2 regions of the Evansella cellulosilytica DSM 2522 genome follow, and region 1 is predicted to be linked to the other one. Evidence: a T-box and tRNA genes for the amino acid it is inferred to sense, from the RefSeq annotation. Region 1 holds a T-box; the other holds one or more tRNA genes.
The links. The T-box of region 1 lies ahead of ileS (isoleucine--tRNA ligase). A T-box ahead of a tRNA ligase gene usually reads a tRNA of that ligase, here a tRNA-Ile.

Region 1 (5,638 bases):
ATATCCTTCGAACAACAAGGACATTCCACTATAACCTCATCGACATATGGCTTGTGTAGTTCAAGATTCTCCACCATGCCACTTTTTGCATTTACTTTCAAATCTTGAATACTCCCTGGAACATACTGATGATTACATTCCTCGCAAACCCACACATTTAATGGTGTACCCCAGTAGCGATTCCTACCTAAGTTCCAATCGACCATATTTTCAAGAAATTTACCAAAACGGCCATCTTTCATATGATCTGGATGCCATTCTACTGTTTGGTTGTTTTTTAAAATAGTCTCTTTAATTTCCGTCGTTCTTATAAACCATCCTTCCATTGCATAGTAAATAAGTGGTGAATCGCAACGCCAGCAATGTGGATAGCTGTGTTCATACTTCTCTTTTGAAAAAAGAAGCCCTTCGTCTGAAAGCAACTTTATAATTTTAACATCGCAATCCTTCGTAAACTCTCCAGCAAGAGGTTTTATGTCATCAGTGTAGCACCCCTTTTCATCTACAATATTTACAAAATCCAACCCACTTTCTTTAATAGCATTGTAATCATCTTCGCCATGTGCTGGAGCTAGATGAACTATACCAGTCCCACTATCATCAGTGACAAATGTAGCTGAGATAACTTCATGGCCACGTTCTAGAGTAAGATAGTTAAAAGGTGGCTCATAAGTAATTCCAACCAACTCACGCCCTTTATGTTCACTTATTACATTGAAATTTTCTCCCAATATATCTTTTACAAGGTTTTTAGCAAGGATATATATATCACCATGTTGCTCCGCTTTCACATAATCTATTTCATCATGTACACCCAGAGCAACATTTGATGGAAGCGTCCACGGTGTTGTCGTCCAACCTAAAAAGTATTCATTTTCTTTCCCTTCAACCTTAAATTTTGCTGTAGCAGACAAATCTTTCACGTCCTTATATCCTTGAGCTACCTCATGGGAACTAAGGGAAGTTTGACAACTAGGGCAATAAGGAGTGACCCGATGACCACGATATAGTAATCCTTTTTCATGAATCTTGGAAAGGACATACCAAACACTTTCTATATAGTCATTATTGAGTGTCACATATGGATTATCCATGTCTACCCAATATCCGATTGCCTCTGTGAACTTGCGCCACTGCTTCTCATAATCGAAAACACTTTTTTTACATTCATTTATAAAATTTTCTACGCCATATTCCTCAATTTCTTGTTTACCAGAAACCCCTATTTTCTTTTCAACACCTAATTCAACAGGAAGACCATGTGTATCCCACCCTGCTTTCCTAATTACTTGATGACCTCGCATCGTTTGATATCTTGCTACAAAGTCTTTAATCACACGGCCTAAAACATGCCCAGCATGAGGCAACCCATTGGCAGTTGGTGGTCCTTCATAAAATACAAATGTTTTTCTTCCTTCACGATTGGTTACTGATTTTTGAAAAATGTTATTTGAATCCCAGTAACTTTGAATTCTATTTTCCCTTTCTATCGCTTTTTCATTTACATTAACCTTTTGCATTTTTCCTCACTCCTTTACTTTATTAAAATAAAAAACTCGCCCCCAACTAATGTTAGGGACGAGTTTTAACCCGCGATACCACCCAGATTCTATAAATAAACTTATAAGTTACATTCATAGCACTCATTCAACGTACAATCATACGCGTTCCTTTTAACGGCGGAATCCCGTCAAAGCTTAAAATTCTTTCAGCTTTGCTTTTCGGAGAGGATATTCAATATGGTCTGAACATTGACTTGCACCAAACGTCAACTCTCTGTAGAACAGATTACATACCTACTCGTTCTCGTCACCAAATTTAATTATTACAATTTTTGTTAAAAACAAGACTACACTATTAAGAATAGAAATGTCAAGCGCTTTTGAAAAAGCTTTAAGCATTAACTTCTAGTCCACTTTTAACATTTCATCTCTCCAACAAATAAAATCTCATACAATCCTCTCGTCGTTGACACAGATATTTTTTCAAATCTAAAAATCGTTTTCTTCCGTGACATCATAAACAATCACGGCATCCAACTCTAATCATTTACTTAATTAGGTCAATCACTGTCACTTGTCGAATGGACAAGTGACAGGCACCCATTATTATTCAAAAAGAGGCAATTGCTCTATTTCCCCAAGACGATCTATAGTTTTTGGTTCATGATCTTGGAAGTATGCATGGTGAAGCCACTTTTCTTTCGTCATGATTTTTTTAGAATCGTTGACAGATGCTCGTAGACGGCAGCTATAAATGATTGGGAAATAATCTTGTAAAAACTTACCTTCGGCATGTGCGGTCAAAGCAATAATCTGAAAGCCAAGTTGTTCTGCTACAAAAAATACTGGACTTAGGACATGATCACTCGATGCCTTTCCAAACGGATTATCAAGAATAACAGACCTATGACGTTTTATCTTCGGCATGATATGTTGTTTTTTCTCTGCAACATAATTAAGTATTCCGAGGAAAAGAGTCATGTTTTTACTCCATTTTTCTCCACCTGACCAAACATTACTTTGCTCCCATGAAAATGACCTAGTTGAAACCTTATTATCATTCGTCACTTTACGGCAATTCACTTTCATAACCTCATTATTCATAACAATTTGCAAAAGCTGTTTTGATTGAAGCCACATTTCAATGTCCTTTCTTACCTTGCCATGGTCCTGTTGCCCTTGATCGTTTAAAAATCTGTCTGACTCTAACTGCTCTAAAATCCATTCTATATAATCACGTATTTTGGATTTCCCTTCTTCTTCAGACCATTCTGGTATAAAGAAGGTAAATATTTGTTTCCAGTCATCCTCTACTTTCACTTTTGTTTTCTTTGGTATCTGTTTCAGTTCCTCAGTAAGTGTCTGGAGATGGGAATGAATATGGTTAATATACGCTTGTAAATCAGCATCTTTCTGACGAATATGCTCGTTAGCGTAACTTGTAGCACGCTGGACACTTGAAACCATATTATTCTTAAATACGATAATATCCTCAAACGTCTGTTTATGCTTTATCCCATTTAAAGCCATATTTCGCATTTTCACATCTGTAATCGCTCGATTGCAGAAATCTGCAAATTCACTTTTTGCCTCTTCCACTTTTCTTCTTTCCATGTCAACAGAAGCTTTTTCATCCCCCAGTATTTTAGTAGTTTCTTGCACATACCTCATTTTACTATTAGAAAATGCTAGCTTTTCTTCTTCATTTAAGAGATGAGCTTCTACTTCTGGCAAATTAAAATGGTGGGCTACACTGAATCTATTAAGCTCTTGCATCGTTTGATTCAGCTTCTCAAATTCCTTATCCAGTCTCTCTATTTGTTTATTAATATATTGTATCCGTTCATCTAGTTCTTTCTTCTCGCGCTCTAACAAAATTGGTACTTCGTTTAATGGTTGTGAAAACAAATAAACTTCTTTCTCAGGGAATGTTTCATTAAACCTATCTCGTAATGAGTCAACCTTTCCCTTTTGGTTTTCTTTTTTTGTTAAAGTTTCTTCTACAGTTTTACTAAACTTTTCTCTATCTGCGTTAAGCTTCTCAATCTTCTCCCACAAACTTTGGAGTAGCGGAGTACTATTAGTAGGAAGTGAACGTCCTTCATCTATATAATCATGTTCTTTTTTCAATACTTTCATTTGGTTAGCCAATTTGCTGATAGCATCCGAAGTAGCTTTCCGTCTCTCTATCCATTCTCCATAAGTTGTCGCTATTTTATCTCTTTTCTTTTCCAGCTCACGAATCTTCTGCAAAATAATCGTTTTACTTTCATTCGTGTAGAGAGGTATTAACGATTGTACAGTAATATACATGTCATCATCTTTCAGGTTCTCTACATTTATTTCAAGCCTACTTATTCGTCCGTCCAATTCTACTTTTTCGTTATTAAAACTCTTTAATTCTTCACGGACACGTTTCAGCTTTCTAGTAATCTCTGCAAGACTCTCAACAATTTCTTTTTCTTTTTCAAGACATTTATCAACCTCTCGTGAATACTGGAGGTAAGTAGTCCCCTTCTCCATTTTCATTTGTAGACCTTGTTTTTCTTCTTGATATTGCTTCTTCTTGTCATGATTACTAGAAATCATCCGTTTAGTCTCAGCGAGATAGATCTCTAACTTACCAATATCTCCTGATATTTTTGATAATTTTGTTTTATAATCAGAAAGCGAACCCTCCCACGTCATTAACATGTCATAAGGATAATTCTGGAGAAAGCTTTTATATGAATCATAACATTGTTCCCATCGTTTCAGTTCTTTCTCTTTTTCTTCCCGTTCATCTGTCATTTCCTTAGCACTTGCTCCAATTTCCTCTTTCCACTTTATAAATGTAGAAGGATTTGAATTTGTTTTCCAATGGACTGGAGCAACCCATGATTGAAAATCATCGTTTTCTTGAATCTCAACAGCTTCCTCCGTTGTCAAAACTAAAATTGGGTACTGTATACGATCCTTTATATTGTCTAATTTTGATATTAATTTATCTTTTGATTTCTTTGTTGTTATTAACGAGATTGACCATAAAGGGTAGCTTTCCTTCATTTTTCTTTCTTCTATTGTTAACATTTGTAAATACTCGACACCTGTCACGATATAATCAAGCTGATTTTTCCACGAATGTAGCATCCCTTCAAGGTAAGCATCAGCAAAAAAGGTATCTAGATTACTATAGTCGTCTACAAATCGATAAGCTAATCGTTCTTTAAATAAAAGTGATTCTCGATCTTTTTTCAGCTTTTCTATTTGATCAGAAAAACGATTGTTAATCGATTCTTCATTGAAATATATACTCTCAAGAGTTCCCCATTGTGGTCTTATTATAGCTAGTTTTTTTATCACCGATTCTTCTTGTTTTTTCAATTCAGCAATCTTATACTCTAGTTGTTTTTTCTCAGATTCTACCTCTGAAAACCATTCTTGTTGTTCTTGTTTATTTTCAGTTGCTTCCTTTAAATCAGACTCCAATTGCTTCTCTTTTTTGTTTAACAAAATGATTTCTTCATCGAGAAAATGATACCTACTTGTCCACTTCGGTAATTCTTCCATTACTTTTTCTTGTGCTGGATTAGCAAGCAGTAACTGCTCTAAATCATACATATCTTTCAAACGCGACTCACAATAGGCTTGGATTTTTAACCGTTCTCCCTGCAGCTTTCTTTCATCCGTATCTAGACGAGTTTCTTCCTTAGACTTATCATGGATATGGTTTATAATAGGATTTCTCTCATAAATAAGACCTTGCTTTTCTTTTTCTAGCCCTTCCATTTGCTTATGAAAAAAACCTAAAAGAGCCCTATTTTTCTGTTCCATTTCATCTTCAATTTCCACAAGATCTTCCGTTTCATCAAGCTTACCTATTTCAGAGTTAATATGTTGTAATAATTCTTCCTTTTCTTTCTTCTCTTGCTGTAGTTCTGCAAATTTATATGAATAATAATCTGTAAGCGCTTGGTGATACTGTTCCTTTTTTTCGCTATGGGAACTAGCTGCTGATGTATAATCCTTATCAAGGTCAGAAAGTCTCTCTTCTTCTGAACGTATTTCATATGACTCAGCTTTTAATGAATACCATTCATTGTTCTTTTTCCACTCCTCGTGGATCTCACTCATATCCTCTTTCTTAGTTTTTAAGC
Region 2 (5,638 bases), 630 kb from region 1:
GTGTTCGGTTCGAATTAAACTCGAAGTTCACCAACACCGCAGGCTGATGTTATTTTCTTGTATTCATTATACCACAATACGGTATACATTCAACATTGTTTCGATACTGTAACACACTTTTTTCAGTTAATGTTTTTCCCTTTTTTGAACGCTATAAGATTCTTTTTCCTTTGTCATCGGCAAGTTAATTTTTCTAACACACCAATAAATTACAGCATGACCAAGTCCAAGTAGCAAAAGTGCTGCAGGTATTCCTTTTTCTTCACCGAACCTCTGGATAAATAGCATGAGTACGAGAATAGAAGAGATGCGTCCACTATTAATGAATAGTTCTCTTACAACGATATACTCTACTCTCATCTCTGCTGCTTTCCAAGCGGTGCCAATCACGTCATATGTGAGTGATACATAAGGAACAAGCAACATAGGGTATGCAATAGAAATAGTTACACCATAAATAATTAATCGTGTGAAATCGAGGTCAAATGCAATAATAAAAATTGCCAAATATAAAATTATCCCACCGAGTAATATAGAATGCTTACGTTGTTGGGGTTTGATAAAGCGCCCTACTAAATAATAGCTAATGAACGAAACTGACGAAGCTACTAAGCCATACGTTCCAAGTGCGAGTTCACTGCCTGTTGCAACATAAATCCATACAACAATAACAAAAATAAAGCTACCTTCACGCAACCCCTGAAAGTATTGTGCTCGTGTAATTCTTTTCCAGTGTGGATTGTTTTTCCTTACTTTTAAAATATCCAAAAGTTGATATTGCCCCTTTGCAGATCGTCTATTGAGAAAGAGGCTCAATACAACCGCTGTTAAGAATAAACCTAATGACACTGCAAAGATAACACGATACCCAATTAATCTATCCATATGCGTAATTAAAAAGCCAGCACTAATGGGTCCGATCATTCCTGCAAAGGAAGTAAGGATACCTAAGAAACCATTAAAGAAATCACGCGTTTCAGGTTCTGTAATTTCAAAAGTAAGGACATTAAAGGATAGCCAATAAAAGCCTAATCCAATCCCTAACATTCCACCTAAAAGCAATAAATAGTTTCCAGCATTCTCACCTAAAAAGAGAACTGTGAAATAAAATATAGACAAAAAGCTAACACCTAACCGCAAAACAATAACCCGATCTACTTTTTTTGCCCATCGACCAGCGATGATAAAGGTAATCGGTTGCATAACTACAGACGCTAAGTTATATAGGGCCAAATCCATAAACTCCCCTGACTGCTTCCAAAGGTACACATTAACAAATGTATTCGATAATGCTATTCCGAGAGAGTATAACCCTCCAATTATAAGCAGAAGGTTTAGGTCCTTATTTGGCTCTACATCACCAATCATCTTTCGTACCAACTTTTTCATAGCAGACGCTCCTTTTGCCGTGACACTGCTTATTGTACCTCTATACAAAAAGCTTATTCGACAAACGAAAAAATTCATGTTTTTATACAAAGAGTAAGGTCATGCAAAAATGCGGCTATTTAATTTTATATAGGTTGTGTGTTCGCTTTAGCTCCGATTTTTTTCTAAACTGTTTTACTTTTCAAAATAAAAAAGCCTAAAACAAGCTTAGTCCAGTTCCCACTGCTATTCTCGCTACACTTTGCGGAAAAATTCCAATCGAAGTTTTCTTAACTTAAATAAAGACCTATGAGGAATTTCCTCATAGGTCTTTAAGTCGGTTCGACTTATTTAGCTGCACTAAAACGCTTTGCAACTTCTTCCCAATTTACTACGTTAAAAAATGCATCAACATAGTTAGGGCGTAGATTTTGGTATTTTAAGTAATAAGCATGCTCCCAAACGTCAACACCAAGGATTGCTGTTTTCCCTTCCATGATAGGAGTGTCTTGGTTAGGTGTACTTGTAACTGTTAATTTTCCTCCGTCTACTACTAACCATGCCCATCCTGATCCGAAACGAGTTAAAGCTGCATTTTTAAACTCTTCCTTAAACTTATCAAAACTTCCAAAAGCTGAATTAATTGCATCAGCTAACTCTCCAGTTGGTTCTCCACCACCGTTTGGAGACATAATTTCCCAGAATAGTGTGTGGTTGAAATGACCACCACCATTATTTCGAACAGCACCGTGTATACTCTCAGGAAGTGCGTCTAAATTGCTTAATAGTTCCTCTAAACTTTTTCCTTGTAGATCACTGTGCCCTTCTAATGCATCATTTAATTTAGTCACATATGTGTTATGGTGCTTCCCGTGGTGAATTTTCATTGTTTCCTCATCAATATGAGGTGTTAGTGCATCATGAGCGTATGGTAGTTCTGGTAATGTAAAAGCCATTTTTAATCTCCTCCTTAAAATATATGTAGATATGATTCATTAAGAGTCTTTTAAAAACTCTTAATAATACCCAAAAAATATTATCACCTTTCCAACAGTGAAAAAAGGAATAACTTTCAATTTTCACATTATCAGATATCCCCTCAAGTTTCAAACAATAAACCTCCATCTTATATTATATAGAAGTATATTGGATTATATTCAAAAACTCGAAGTGTCAAAGCAACTTTAGACTTTTTTGATCATCATTCTCGGATTAAAAATTTGATTATCACTTTTTAATAAAAAAGTATTCGCTTCTTCTAGGAAATCTATTGTCATCATTTCATCATACACCCATTCATATTGCTTCTGAAAAACAATTGTGAAATCATTTTGTTCATTGGATGCAACTTCATAGCCTTCTTCAATTTGAGAAATTTCCTCTAGGTGTGTTACACCACTAACAACACAACCACATCCATCAAAATCATATTTTAATGCAATCATATTTGAATTAATTTTCTGCTTTAATTGGTCCACTGCACGAGATGTTAACTTAATTATCATGTTTAGCACCTTCCCTTATACCGTCTACACATATTGTATCAAATATTGAATGAAGAAAGAAAATAATGCGCTTAAGTTGGATACAGAACTTGTTACTATTACATGTTTAAAGTCATTCTCCCTTCACAACTAGGTTTCTCTAACAAATATCATGAAAGCACAAAAAACGTGTATGCTTGTTTAATACAAACATACACGCAAATTATGTAATATGGCGGAGGAAGAGGGATTCGAACCCCCGCGGGCTTTGACACCCCTGTCGGTTTTCAAGACCGATCCCTTCAGCCGGACTTGGGTATTCCTCCGCAATTTTAGATGGTGGACCCTGTAGGACTCGAACCTACGACCAACCGGTTATGAGCCGGTTGCTCTAACCAACTGAGCTAAGGGTCCATGATAAGATTTAATAAGATTATTAAATTATTGTTACTAATATTACTATACCCTTCCTCTTCTAGCCTATCAGAATGCTAATGCGTCGGGGCAGCTCGATGCTTATTCATGAAGACATCGCTCGTTGCTCTAACCAACTGAGCTAAGGGTCCGTTAATAATTAATCATGTCAGTACTTATTATGGTAGCGGCGGAGGGGATCGAACCCCCGACCTCACGGGTATGAACCGTACGCTCTAGCCAGCTGAGCTACACCGCCATCTCTTTGTTTTTTATCAGCGACAATGACTATAATAGCATGTCCACATTCTATAAGTCAACGTTTTTCTAAAATATTTTTTATTTTTTTTATTTAACTTTTTTTAGTATAGACGTAAGGAAAAAATTTTACAAGATAGCAGTGTCAAAAAGTGCTAAAAGCCCTTTTAACACTGCCTTATTCTTTATTCTTCTCCGATTACAGCTTCTGCAATATTCACTGCATGATCCCCAATACGCTCTAAATTACTAATCATGTCAACAAAAATGATACCTGCTGACGCTTCACATGCACCTTCATTTAATCTTAAAATATGTTTTTTACGTAACTGTCGCTCCATTTTATCTATCTTTTCTTCCTTTAGTATTACAGCTCTTGCTTCTAAAATATCATTTGTATCTAATGCCTTTATCGCTTGCTTTAATGTCTCTATCGTTAAATTAAACATATCATTTAAATCTTCTAGTGCAAGTTCTGAAACTTTCACTTTATTTGTAACTTGGTATTCAGCTAATTCAATAATATTTTCCATATGATCACCAACACGTTCAATATCACGGACAGTGTCCATCAACATCGAGTGTTGTGCTGAGTCTTGTGTCGAAAGGGAATTTGCTGAAATTCTTATGAGATAATCTGTAATCTTTCGGTCTAAATTATTTATTGCATCCTCGAATTGGTATGTCAATTCAGCATGACGCTTTTGCTTCGTTTTAACAAAATCAGATGCAGCAACTAATCCCTGTTCTGACAACTCCGCCATTCTTAAAGTTTCTTTCTTAGCTTGCCCTAAAGCAATGGAAGATGATTGTTGAACTAATGCAGGATCTAAATGCTGTGCTTTATACTCAATTACAGTCTCATTACCAGGAATGATCTTAGTAACAATAAATGCAAGTACCGCAACAAATGGTAATTGTATTAATACATTTGACGTGTTGAATATACCATGAGCTACTGCAATTGTCATGGCTTCATTAAGATTTAATCGTTCCTGAAGAAAATACATCATTGATATATATGGATGGATTAATAAAAGGACTATAATTGTACCAATTAAATTAAAGATTACATGTGTCATAGCTGCTCTTTTTGCTGCTATCGATGCACCAAGTGCTGCAAGAACAGCAGTAATTGTTGTACCGATGTTATCTCCAAATAAAACTGGTAAAGCTGCATCAAGTGTCATCGCACCTTGTTCATATAACTGCTGTAATAATCCGATTGACGCCGAAGAGCTTTGAACAGCTACAGTAAAAATAGTTCCAATGAGTACACCTAGGAGCGGAATTTCACTCATGGAAACTGTTAATTCTGCAAATATCTCTAAATCCCTTAATGGCTTTAACCCTTCTCCCATCAAGCTTAATCCATAAAATAATGCTCCAAAACCAAAAAATACTTGTCCTATATTGTTAGCTTTACGATTTTTCAAGAAGAAAATTAAAAATGTACCAATTGCTATAATAGGTAAAGCATAGTCTGATATTTTAAGACCGATAATGAATGCAGTAACCGTTGTACCGATATTCGCTCCCATAATAACACCGATAGACTGCCTTAGAGTCATAAACCCTGCATTAACAAGGCCAATAGCAAGGACTGTTGTCCCTGTTGAAGTTTGCAATAGTACCGTAACAACGATACCTGCTAAAACCCCCATAATTGGATTACTAGTAAATTTATCTAAAATGTCACGAAGCTTGTCCCCTGCTGTTTTTTGTAGGCCATCTCCCATATACTTTATCCCAAAAAGGAATATCGCCAATCCGCCAAAGAACATAAATAGAAGGTCTCTTAATTCTAACTCCAACAACGTCATCCCCTTACATTTTCTCTATCGTCTAATTTCGTCACATTTCTCATACTAATCGTTCAACATTAATTAATTGTTAATGAATTGTAAAGAAATTATTAAGATTTTAAACCCACATTCACTATACACATTTTCGAATTAAAATCCAATGGTTGTTTTTTAGTCGAAATATAGGATAAAATGTAGTAAAAGCTAGTAACGCGTCACTGACTACGTTAAAACAATTACTGAAGAAAATTATGAAAATATTGTGACAATAATAGAATTGATAAAAATAAATGTAATAAATGTCTTGAC

Region 2: it encodes a tRNA-Ile, which carries the amino acid that the T-box ahead of ileS (isoleucine--tRNA ligase) is inferred to sense. The anticodon was not compared.

What each region holds. Positions count from the first base shown of each region.
Region 1 is NC_014829.1:1,213,570-1,219,207, reverse strand. Features, by position in the region: gene ileS (isoleucine--tRNA ligase) at 1-1,520, opposite strand, end outside; T-box leader at 1,572-1,822, opposite strand; gene BCELL_RS05565 (coiled-coil domain-containing protein) at 2,109-5,638, opposite strand, start outside.
Region 2 is NC_014829.1:1,839,171-1,844,808, reverse strand. Features, by position in the region: RNA gene ssrS (6S RNA) at 1-48, opposite strand, end outside; gene BCELL_RS08315 (MFS transporter) at 127-1,389, opposite strand; gene BCELL_RS08310 (superoxide dismutase) at 1,716-2,324, opposite strand; gene BCELL_RS08305 (iron-sulfur cluster biosynthesis family protein) at 2,553-2,873, opposite strand; tRNA gene BCELL_RS08300 (tRNA-Ser) at 3,086-3,178, opposite strand; tRNA gene BCELL_RS08295 (tRNA-Ile) at 3,190-3,266, opposite strand; tRNA gene BCELL_RS08290 (tRNA-Met) at 3,449-3,525, opposite strand; gene BCELL_RS08285 (Na/Pi cotransporter family protein) at 3,710-5,308, opposite strand.